Regions from separate parts of the Tardiphaga sp. P4_G1 genome, predicted to be linked through region 1. Evidence: predicted binding sites of a transcription regulator. Region 1 holds the regulator's gene; the other holds the start of a gene.

Region 1 (5,492 bases):
TATGTCGATGACCAGTCGCAGGAAGAAATCCGCTTTAAGCGTGGCACCCTGACGGAGCCCGGCCAGAACAGCCCGTTCCGCGATCGTCCGGTCGACGAGAACCTCGATCTGTTCGCCCGGATGCGTGCCGGCGAATTCCCGAACGGCGCCCGCGTGCTGCGCGCCAAGATCGACATGTCGTCGGGTAACATCAATCTGCGCGATCCCGTGATCTATCGCATCCTGCATGCGCATCATCCGCGCACGGGCGAGACGTGGAAGATTTATCCGAGCTACGACTTCGCCCACGGTCAGTCGGATGCCATCGAACACGTGACGCATTCGATCTGTACGCTCGAATTCGAGGATCACCGGCCGCTCTATGACTGGTGTCTGGAAAACTTGCCGGTGCCATCGCGGCCGCATCAGTATGAATTCGCGCGCCTCAACATGACCTACACGCTGCTGTCGAAGCGCGTGCTGACTGAACTCGTCCGCGGCGGCCATGTCACCGGCTGGGACGATCCACGGATGCCGACGCTGGCCGGCCTGCAGCGCCGCGGCATTCCTGCCGAAGCGCTGCGCGAATTCGTCAAGCGCATCGGTGTCGCCAAGGCCAACTCGACCGTCGATATCTCGATGTTCGACTTCGCCGTGCGCGAGACACTGAATCGCACGGCGCAGCGCCGCATGGCGGTGCTGAAGCCGCTGAAGGTGGTGATCGAGAACTACCCGGAAGGACAGACCGAGCAGCTCGAAGCCGTCAACCATCCCGATGATGCGTCGCTCGGCAACCGGCAGATTTCATTCGGCCGTGAGCTCTACATCGAGCATGACGACTTCATGGAAGAGCCGCCGAAGAAGTTCTTCCGCATGGCGCCAGGCCGCGAGGTCCGCTTGCGTTATGGCTACTTCATCACCTGCAAGGACGTCATCAAGAATGCCGCTGGCGAGGTGGTCGAACTGCGCTGCACCTATGATCCGGAAACCCGGGGCGGCAATGCGCCGGACGGCCGCAAGGTCAAGGCGACGATCCATTGGGTGAGTGCCGCAGATGCCGTGCAGGCGGAAGTACGCGTCTACAATCAGCTGTTCGCCGATCCGCAGCCCAATGCGACCGAGTTCGCATCGCAGCTCAATCCGGACTCGCTGGAGACGCTGACCGGCGCCATGCTGGAGCCGGCGCTGGCGAGCGATAACACAAGCGATGTCGTGCAGTTCGAGCGTCAGGGCTATTTCTGTCGCGACAAGGACTCAGCGCCCGGCAAGCTGGTCTTCAACCGCACCGTCGGTCTGCGCGACAGCTACGCCAAGCTCGCCTGAGCAACCCCAGGGATTAGTTTTCGTATTCTGCATCCGTTCCGCTAGTCGCCGCTTGTCCTTCGGATAGCATTCGGACGGGCGAGCGTGGCGTGCGGGCGTTCGATGGCGCGGAGCGGGGATCAGCAACAGCGGCGGGGCCGATCCGGCACGGCGACCACATGGCCGCCGCCGGCCACGGCAGGCGTCGCTGCCCCATCAGCGACGTCGTCAACGTCGGGCTTCGGGACGCTCTGGACGTGGGTGCGGGCCGAAGCTGGTCCCGGTCGCTTGCTGCCCTGGGTGCCGATCGCTTTCGGCACCGGCATCGCGCTGTATTTTGCCGCTGAGCATGAGCCGGTGGCCTGGGTTGCCGCTGCGACGGCAGGCCTTCTTTGCGTGGCTGCGTTTTTGCTGCGGCGGCAGCGATGGTTTCCCTTGATCTTGCTCATTGCGGCCATCGCGGCGGGCTTCGCGATGGCTGCCATGAAAACCGCGCGTGTGGCTCATGAGGTTCTGGCGAAGCCGCTCTATTCCGTCGCGATTACCGGCTTCGTCGAAACGCACGAGGAACGGGAGCGCACGGATCGCTTCGTGCTGCGCGTTGCCACGATGGACAGCCCGCGCGCCGCACCGAAGCTCACTCGTGTGCGGCTGTCGGTGAAGAAGGGCACGGCGCCTGCCGTCGGCAGCTTCGTCGAATTGAAGGCAAGGCTGCAGCCGCCGCTGTCGCCGCTCCGGCCGGGCAGCTACGACTTCGGACGCGATCTGTATTTTCAAGGGATCGGCGCATCCGGCTTCGTGATGGGCGGCATCAAGGCAGTCGATCCGCCGATACAGCCGAGTGTGGCGCTACGCTATTCGGCGACCATGCAGGGGCTACGCGACGCCATCGACGCGCGGATCCGCACAGTGCTCTCGGGCGATAGCCGCGCCATTGCTACGGCGCTGCTCACGGGCCGCCGCGATGCGATTTCGGCTGACGTCAATGATGCGATGTTCATCTCCGGCCTCGGTCATGTGTTGTCGATTTCTGGCTATCACATGGCCGTTGTCGCCGGCGTGGTGTTCTTTGCTATACGCGCACTGCTGGCACTGATCCCTGTCCTGACCGTGACATTCCCGATCAAGAAAGTCGCAGCGGCTGCGGCATTACTCGCAGCGCTATTTTATCTGCTGCTGTCGGGCGCCGAGGTCGCCACGCAGCGTTCGTTCTTCATGACGGCCGTCGTGCTGATTGCAGTCATGGTCGATCGCCGGGCGGTGACGTTCCGCACGCTGGCGGTGTCGGCAATGGTCGTGCTGATCGTCGCGCCGGAAGCGCTGGTGCATCCCAGTTTTCAGATGTCATTCGCGGCGACGCTGGGGCTGGTCGCATTGGTGCAGATCGGCATGCCCGCGCTGTTTGCCTCGCCCGATCATTCCGCGACGGCGCGCGTGGCACTATGGGGCGGACGCGAGATCGCGATGCTCGTACTGGCTTCGCTGGTCGCGGGCCTTGCCACCACGCCCTATGCCGCATTTCATTTCCATCGCGTCACGCCTTATGGCGTCGTCGCCAATCTCCTGGCGATGCCGGTGGTCTCGGCGTTGGTGATGCCGGCCGGCATTCTCGGTTTGGTGGCCATGCCGTTCGGCTTTGACGGTGTGTTCTGGCGGCTGATGGATGTCGGCATCCAGTGGATGATTGTCGTCACGCAATGGGTGGCAGCCTTGCCCGGCGCCATCGGCCGGATGCCGGCCTTTGGCACCGGGCCGCTGATATCAGCCAGTATCGGCATCATCGTGCTGGGATTGCTGCGCACGCCGTTGCGCTTCGCGGGGGCTGCCGTGCTTGCAATCTCGATTGTGTGGGCATTGCTGGTGAAGCAGCCCGATGTGCTGATCTCGGGTGACGGTCACAGCGTCGCGGTGCGGGGCAGGGACGGGCATCTCCACGTGATGCGCAGCGCCAAGGATACATTTTTGTTGAAAGAGTGGCTCGCCGGCGATGCCGATGCGCGTCTGCCGACCGATGCCTCCGTCAGCCACGGTGTGTCCTGCGACCGCGACGGGTGCATCGCGGCGCTGGCCGATGGCGCTTTGGTGGCGCTGGTTCTACAGCCGGATGCTTTCACAGATGATTGCGAGAAAGCGGCGCTGATCGTCACGACGAAACAACCGCCGAGGGATTGCCGTGCGCTGGTGATCGATCAGGACCGCCTGCAACGAAACGGTGCGGTAAGCCTGCAGCGAACCGCCAACGGCCTTGCGATCGATGCCGTGCGACCGCGTGGCCTGGACCGTCCGTGGTCACCAGCCATTCCCGATCAGCCTCTGTCCGATAGGTTGGAGACCAGTCGTCCGCCGCAAAACCGGCCGGTGGATGCGACGCCGGTGGAAACCGATCTTCAACCCGAAGATCAGTAATCCGCCGAGGCGCAAATCTCAGTAGCGGCGATACAGCCCGATCAGCTTGCCCTGAATGCGCACCCGGTTGGGTGGCAGGATACGGACCTCGTAGGCGTCATTCGCAGGCTCCAGCGCGATCGACGCGCCGCGGCGGCGGAAGCGCTTCAGCGTGGCTTCCTCGTCGTCGATCAGGGCCACCACGATGTCGCCAGTGTCGGCGCTTTCGTTGCGCTGGATCAGCACGGTGTCGCCATCGAGAATGCCGGCGTCCTGCATGGAATCGCCGCGCACTTCGAGCGCGTAATGTTCGCCGGAGCCGAGCATGTCGGCGGGCATGCTGATGGTGTGGCTGCGGGTCTGCAGTGCCTCGATCGGCGTACCTGCCGCGATCCGGCCCATCACCGGGATGGCAACTGTGCGGCCATTGTCATCATCGCCGCTGTTGCTAGCGATGCTGGCGGCGGAACGCACCTTGCCAAGCGTGCCTTCGATGACGCTGGGCGTGAAGCCGCGGCGGCCGGTACCGCCGGTGACCGGCGCGCCGAGCTCTGGCAGCTTGATGACTTCGATGGCACGGGCGCGGTTGGGCAGACGGCGTATGAAGCCGCGTTCTTCCAGTGCGGTGATCAGACGATGGATGCCGGATTTGGAGCGCAGGTCGAGCGCATCCTTCATCTCGTCGAAGGAGGGCGGGACGCCAGCTTCCTTCAGCCGTTGATCGATGAATCGCAGGAGTTCGTATTGTTTGCGCGTGAGCATCTGAAGCCATCCTCAGTTGACGGTGTCGGCCGCCGCGTGCGTTTCAAAGGGCCTTCGAACAGTGAGCCTCAATCCAGAGACGATCGTTCGAAGATCGGTTGCGCGAGTTCGGGCACTCTCAAACTACTCAAAGCCACAGAATCTCGAAACAAATCATGAACGAACACTATATGTTCCATATGTGTTCTGCAATGCTTAATTTGCCGTCAACAGAACGCACGTTGAGCGAGGTTTGAGGAGGCTGTTCCTCACCAGTCGTCGACCCTCTACGGACATGGAAAATGCTTCCGCGGTCGCTTGGGCTACGCGGACGTCATGCGCCCAATGGGCGGCGGCGGAGTTGTGGAGCCGGTCGCCAGCGAGCGCTGAACCATGATCGTGTCGGCCCAGCGGCCCGAGCGATAGGCGACGCCGGGCAGCAAGCCGACGCGCGCAAAGCCAAAGCTCTCATGCAAGCCGAGCGAGGCCGTGTTGTCGGCATCGATGTAGCCGATGATCTGCCGAAAGCCGGCCGCCGCGCAGACGTCGATCAACTCGCGCATCAGCAGCCGGCCGATGCCTCGGCCGACATGCCCGTGGTGGATATAGATCGAATGCTTGACCGTGTAGCGATAGGCCGGTCGCTTCCGAAACAGCACCACATAGGCGTAGCCGATGACCTCGCCGCCTTGCGTGGCGACGAGGTGCGGGAACCGTTTGCTGCGCAGGTTCTTGCGCCGGTCTCTGAGATCGTCGGGCTGCGGCGTGTCGGCGTCGCTGACGCCTTCCTCAACGCCTTGCCGGATGTGCCGGCGATAGATCGCCAGCATGGCATCGACGTCGGTGTCGCGTGACGGTCGGATGACGACCGGCTGTTCGAGTTCCGTTGGCAAATCAGGCTCCTTACGTGCTCCCTATTCGGAGACCACGTAAGTGTAAAGTCGGATCCGGCCATTGGCGTCGACCTTGCGGTAGATGCCCTGGATTTCGACGTCGAAGCCCGGGAAGGTGTTGAAGCAGGTCTCGAACATCCTGAGATAATCGATCATCGGCTTTGACCGTTCAGTGAGCCGTTCTCCGGGGAC
Region 2 (5,492 bases), on a different contig from region 1:
CTTGATGTTCGAGTGGCTCACCTTGTGGCCCACCTGGGGGCCCTTCAGTGTCAGTTCACAGCGCCGAGACATGGCGAAAATCCTCTGTCATCCCCGCAGCTAAAAGGCGAAGAGCCCAAAGCCGGGCAGGGGGTCAAAAATCACGTCCATTTCAGGAGTGGCGGACGTATAGGGGGCTTGGCCGCGATCGTCAAGATATCCGGCCCGTGAAAGTCGCGGCAAAACCGGCAAAAGCCTGCGCTTTCGGGGGCTGTATAACCCGGCCTACGAGCGGAAACCACATGGAATCTGGCGCGGTTCCCATCATATAAACGACGTATTCGGGCCGGAAACAGGTCGCTCCAGCCCAATTGAGCGATGCGGCCCTGCGCCTTGAGCCGGGGATCGCCGACCAGGTGATATCAGCAAGTGAGCCTTCGCACGCCCCGCTTTGTGACCCGACCGGTGACGACCCTGCGGACCGCCGCGCCAGCAAAATCGCGATTTGCGGGCCTCGGCGCGCGTTTCGCCGTCGCCGCGGGCCTGATGCTGCCGGTTTTGCCGGTGGAGGCCTCGGCGCAGGCGCAAGGCCAGATCCAAAGCCAGACTCAAGGCCAGGCCCCGGCCGCCGTGCCGGTTCAGGCACCCGCGCAGGCGGTGTTGGCGGGCGGCAAGCTCGAAGCGAAATATGAAGCCAGCCTCGCCGGCATTGCGGTGGGCAAGGGCCAGTGGGCCATCGACATCAACGAAGACCAGTATTCCGCGACCGCCAGTGGCGGCACCGCGGGTCTGCTGAAAGCATTTGCCGGCGGCTCGGGCTCCGGCCAGTCCACCGGCCGCGTGGTCGCGGGCGCGCTGGTGCCGTCGAATTATCAGGCCGTCACCACCTCCGCGAAGAAGTCCGAGACGATCAAGATGCTGATCACGCCGGGCTATGTGAAGGAGTTCTCCATCGAGCCGGAGCCGCCGCTCGATCCCGAGAAGATTCCGATCACCGATGCGCATCGCCGCAACGTGATCGATCCGATGACCGGCTCGCTGATGCGCGTCGGCGGCACCGGCGAATTGATGACGCCGGATTCCTGCCGCACCGCCGCGTCGATCTTCGACGGCCGCATGCGCTACGATCTCAAGCTCGACTACAAGCGCATGGAAAGCGTGAAGGCCGAGAAGGGCTATCGCGGGCCTGCCATCGTCTGCGCCGTCTATTTCACGCCGATCGCCGGCTATGTGCCCGACCGCGCCGCCATCAAATATCTTGCCGCCCAGCGCAATATCGAAGTGACCCTGGTGCCGATCGCCGGAACCCGCGTGCTGGTGCCGTATCGCATGGTGGTGCCGACCCCGCTCGGCGTCGCCATGCTGGAAGCCACCGAATTCGTCACCACCCCCGCGCCCGCCAAGGCCGTGGCGAAGACGAACTGAGTCGACCCCGCCAGCTCATGGTTCGAGACGCGCGAAGCCGCGCTCCTCACCATGAGGGACCGAGACGGGACGCTGCCGCAATGATGCCGCAAGACAAAGTGCGCCATCGCAGCATCGTCGCAAACGCGCCGCAGGATTTGCGCAGGATCCCGGCTTGACTCAAAGCCGGTTCGGAGTCCGTGCGCTGTTCATAACTTCGGGGATTTGTCGGCCCTTGTTGCGCTGTCACAAACTTGATCTAGTCAGTCTCGGAGAATGTCAGCGCGAGATGTTGGGGTGATGCGGCCATGGAGGTGCCGAGTCACCGATTCGGGCCGCTTTCGTTCCGGACTCGTTCCAAACCATCAAAAAGCGCGGCTCTGAAGCGTCGTACCTGTCTCGGTCTTGACAGTCGGCGACGCGGAAATATCTGAAAAACATGGCCTTTTTGTCTTCTCCGCCCACGCTGTCCAACGGCAGGGCCCCCGGCGCCGGCGTCACCGCAGTGCTCGGCCCCACCAATACCGGCAAGACCCATCTCGCCATCGAGCGCATGCTCGCGCACTCGTCGGGCATCATCGGCCTGCCGCTGCGCCTGCTGGCGCGCGAGGTCTATAATAAAATTTTGGACCGCGTCGGCCCCGAAGCCGTGGCGCTGATCACCGGCGAAGAGAAGATCAAGCCCGCCAAGCCGCGCTACTGGGTCTCCACCGTCGAAGCGATGCCGCGGGATCTCGACGTGTCGTTTCTGGCCGTCGACGAGATCCAGATCGCGGCAGATCTCGAGCGCGGCCATGTCTTCACCGATCGCATCCTGCATCGCCGCGGCCGCGACGAGACGCTGCTGCTCGGCGCCGCCACCATGCGCCCGATCATCGAGCGGCTGCTGCCCGGCGCCAGCATCGTCACGCGGCCGCGTCTGTCGCATCTGGAATTCGCCGGCGATCGCAAGATCACACGGCAGCCGCGCCGGACAGCGATTGTCGCGTTTTCCGCCGACGAAGTTTACGCCATCGCCGAACTGATCAAGCGCCAGCACGGCGGCGCTGCAGTCGTATTGGGCTCGCTGTCGCCGCGCACGCGCAACGCGCAGGTCGCGATGTTCCAGAACGGTGACGTTGACTACCTAGTGGCAACCGACGCGGTCGGAATGGGCCTCAATCTCGACGTCGACCACGTCGCCTTTGCCAGCGATCGCAAATATGACGGCTACCAATTCCGCCGTCTGACGCCATCCGAATTCGCGCAGATCGCCGGCCGCGCCGGCCGAGCGACACGCAACGGTACCTTCGGCACTACAGGCCGCTGCGAGCCGTTCGAGCCCGAACTCGTCAATCAGTTGCAGAACCACATCTTCGAGCCGGTGAAGGTGCTGCAATGGCGCAATTCGAAGCTGGATTTCTCCTCCATCGCGTCGCTGCAGGTGTCATTGGCGGAGGTGCCGCGCCACGAGGCGCTGACCCGTGCGCCGATCGCCGAGGACCTGCGCGTGCTCGATCATGCCGTCCGTGATGTCGACGTGCGCGAAATGGCGCAGGGCAAGGCCGCCGTCGAGAAACTGTGGGACGCCTGCCAGATTCCGGATTACCGCCGCATCGCGCCCGCTGCACACGCAGAGCTGGTAGTCACTATCTTCAACTTCCTGATGCAGCGTGGGCGCATCCCCGATGCCTGGTTTGGCGCTCAAATCGCGCAAGCTGACCGAACCGATGGCGATATCGACACATTATCGGGCCGAATCGCGCAAATCCGGACCTGGACATTCGTGGCAAATCGTCCCGATTGGCTCTCAGATCCTGATCATTGGCAGGGAATTTCGCGCGAATTGGAAAATAAACTGTCAGATGCCCTTCATGAGAGGCTCACTGAGCGTTTCGTTGATCGTCGTACCAGTGTATTGATGCGCCGCTTGCGGGAAAACACGATGCTGAATACTGAAATTGGTAAGACGGGCGAAGTGATCGTAGAGGGCCATGTAATTGGCCGTCTCGACGGATTTACATTTTTGCCCGATGCGGCCGAGGCTGGCTCGGATGCGAAGGCTTTGCAGGCTACGGCGCTGAAGGCGCTGGCCGGCGAGATCGACGCGCGCGCCGAGAAACTCGGCAACGCGCCGGACGATCAGTTCGTGCTCGCCTCCGACGGCACCATGCGCTGGACCGGCGATGCGGTGGCCCGTTTGGTCGCAGCCGACGATGTGCTGCATCCCCGTCTCCGCATCATCGCCGATGAGCGCCTCTCCGGCGCGCCGCGCGATGCGGTTCAGGCCCGCCTCGATCTCTGGCTGAAGACGCATATCGAGAAACTGCTCGGGCCGCTGTTCGATCTCACCAAGGCCGAAGACATCACCGGTATCGCACGCGGCATCGCCTTCCAGCTCACTGAAGCGCTGGGCGTGCTGGAGCGGCAGAAGATCGCGACCGAGATGAAGGATCTCGATCAGCCGTCGCGCGCGACCTTGCGCAAGTATGGCGTCCGCTTCGGCGCCTATCACATCTATATTCCCGGTCTGCTGAAGCCTGCGGGGCGTTCGCTCGCGGCGCTGCTCTGGGCGTTGAAGCAGGACAATGTCGACATGTCGGCGCTGTCGAGCGCACAGCATCTCGCAGGGTCGGGCCGTACATCCTTCCCGGTCGACAAGCTGCTCGATCGCGATGCCTATCGCGTGCTCGGCTATCGCCAGTGCGGCGAGCGCGCCGTGCGCGTCGACATTCTGGAACGTCTGGCCGATCTGATCCGTCCCGCGCTGGCGTGGCGTGAAGCCTCGCCGGGCGAGAAGCCCGCCGGCGCCTTCGATGGCCGCCACTTCGTGGTGACGCAGGCGATGACCTCGCTCACCGGTTCGGCCGGCGAAGATTTCGCCTCGATCCTGCGTGCCCTGGGCTATCGCATGGAGAAGAAGGCGCCGCTGCCGCCGGCACCGCCGAAGCCGGTCGCTGCGACGACGCCGATTGAGGTCAAGGCTGACGACAATACGGGCGATCAGCCCGACGCCCTGGTGGGACTTGCCGAGTCCGACAAGCCCGGTGAGGACAATGTCATTGCGGTCGAGGCTGCCGCTGAGGCGGCCGAGACGGCTGAGATCGCGACTGCGGATGTCGCACCTGCCGAGGTTGCGACCGAAGCGGCCCCGGCCGAGGAAGCTGCAGCCGTGCCGTCTGCATCGCTGTTGCCCGAAGTCGCATTGGTACCGAGCACCGAGCCGGAAGCGGCGCCTGTTGAAGAGACAGCTTCCGTCGAAGCGCAGCTAGAGTCCGCCGCGGCCGTTGCCGAAACCGGGACTGCTGCCGAGACCGCACCTGCTGCAGTGGCTGATGCTGCTGCGCTTGCCGAGGGCGACGCCGCTGCGGCTCCTGCCGTCGCTGCCGAGCCCGAACTGGTCGAAGTCTGGCGCCCGGGTGGCCGTTCGGAAGAACGCCGTCCGCCGCGTCACGATCGCAACCGTCATCATCGCCCCAACAACGCCGCGCAGGGCGCTGCGCAGTCGGCTCCCGCCGAAGGCGCCGTGGCCGATGGCGCGCAGCGCGAGCGGCATGACCGCGGAGGTCAGGGTCGCCGCGATCGCAACAATAACAACGAGTTCCGCCGTCCGCGCAGTGATGCACCGGCCGCCGTGGTCTCCGCCGAAGGTGCGCCGAACCGCGACAACCGTGGCAATCGCGGTAACCGGGACAGCAAGCCGGGCGAGGGTGGCCGTCCGCCGCGTGAGCGCGAACGCTTCCAGGGCAAGGGCAAAGGCCCCTTCAAGGGCGGCGACAAGGGCCGTGAGGGCCGTGGCAACGACCGCGGCGGCGCGACCCGCCCATTCGCCACATCGGCCGCACCGCGCGAACGGGACCGTCCGATCGATCCGAACTCCCCCTTCGCGAAACTCGCCGCGCTCAAGGAGCAGCTCAGCGGCCGCAAGGATTGATACAGGTCATGTGAGGCGGCGCCCTGCCGCCATTTGGTGGTGTGCTGATTGGAGCGCCAGCGTCTTGATAAATGGCTGTGGCACGCGCGGGTGGTCAAAGCCCGCACCAGTGCCGTTGCGTTGGTGGAAGGCGGCAAGGTCCGCATCAATGGCGAGCGCGAGAAATCGCCAGGCCATGGTGTGAAGATCGGCGACG

What was found. The regulator LexA, encoded in region 1, represses DNA repair genes until DNA is damaged. The targets are predictions, from matches to a motif close to TGTTCNNNNTGTGTTCNG.
Region 2: the regulator LexA is predicted to act here: its motif matches at 1,726-1,743, upstream of AC1DUY_RS23640 (helicase-related protein).

Annotation. Positions count from the first base shown of each region.
Region 1 is NZ_JBFUJU010000001.1:683,187-688,678, reverse strand. Features, by position in the region: gene AC1DUY_RS03380 (glutamine--tRNA ligase/YqeY domain fusion protein) at 1-1,302, shown strand, start outside; gene AC1DUY_RS03375 (ComEC/Rec2 family competence protein) at 1,405-3,687, shown strand; gene lexA (transcriptional repressor LexA) at 3,706-4,428, opposite strand; gene AC1DUY_RS03365 (N-acetyltransferase family protein) at 4,731-5,300, opposite strand; gene AC1DUY_RS03360 (Orn/Lys/Arg family decarboxylase) at 5,322-5,492, opposite strand, start outside.
Region 2 is NZ_JBFUJU010000010.1:205,007-210,498, reverse strand. Features, by position in the region: gene rpmB (50S ribosomal protein L28) at 1-72, opposite strand, end outside; gene AC1DUY_RS23645 (DUF3108 domain-containing protein) at 445-1,404, shown strand; gene AC1DUY_RS23640 (helicase-related protein) at 1,823-5,296, shown strand; gene AC1DUY_RS23635 (RNA-binding S4 domain-containing protein) at 5,345-5,492, shown strand, end outside.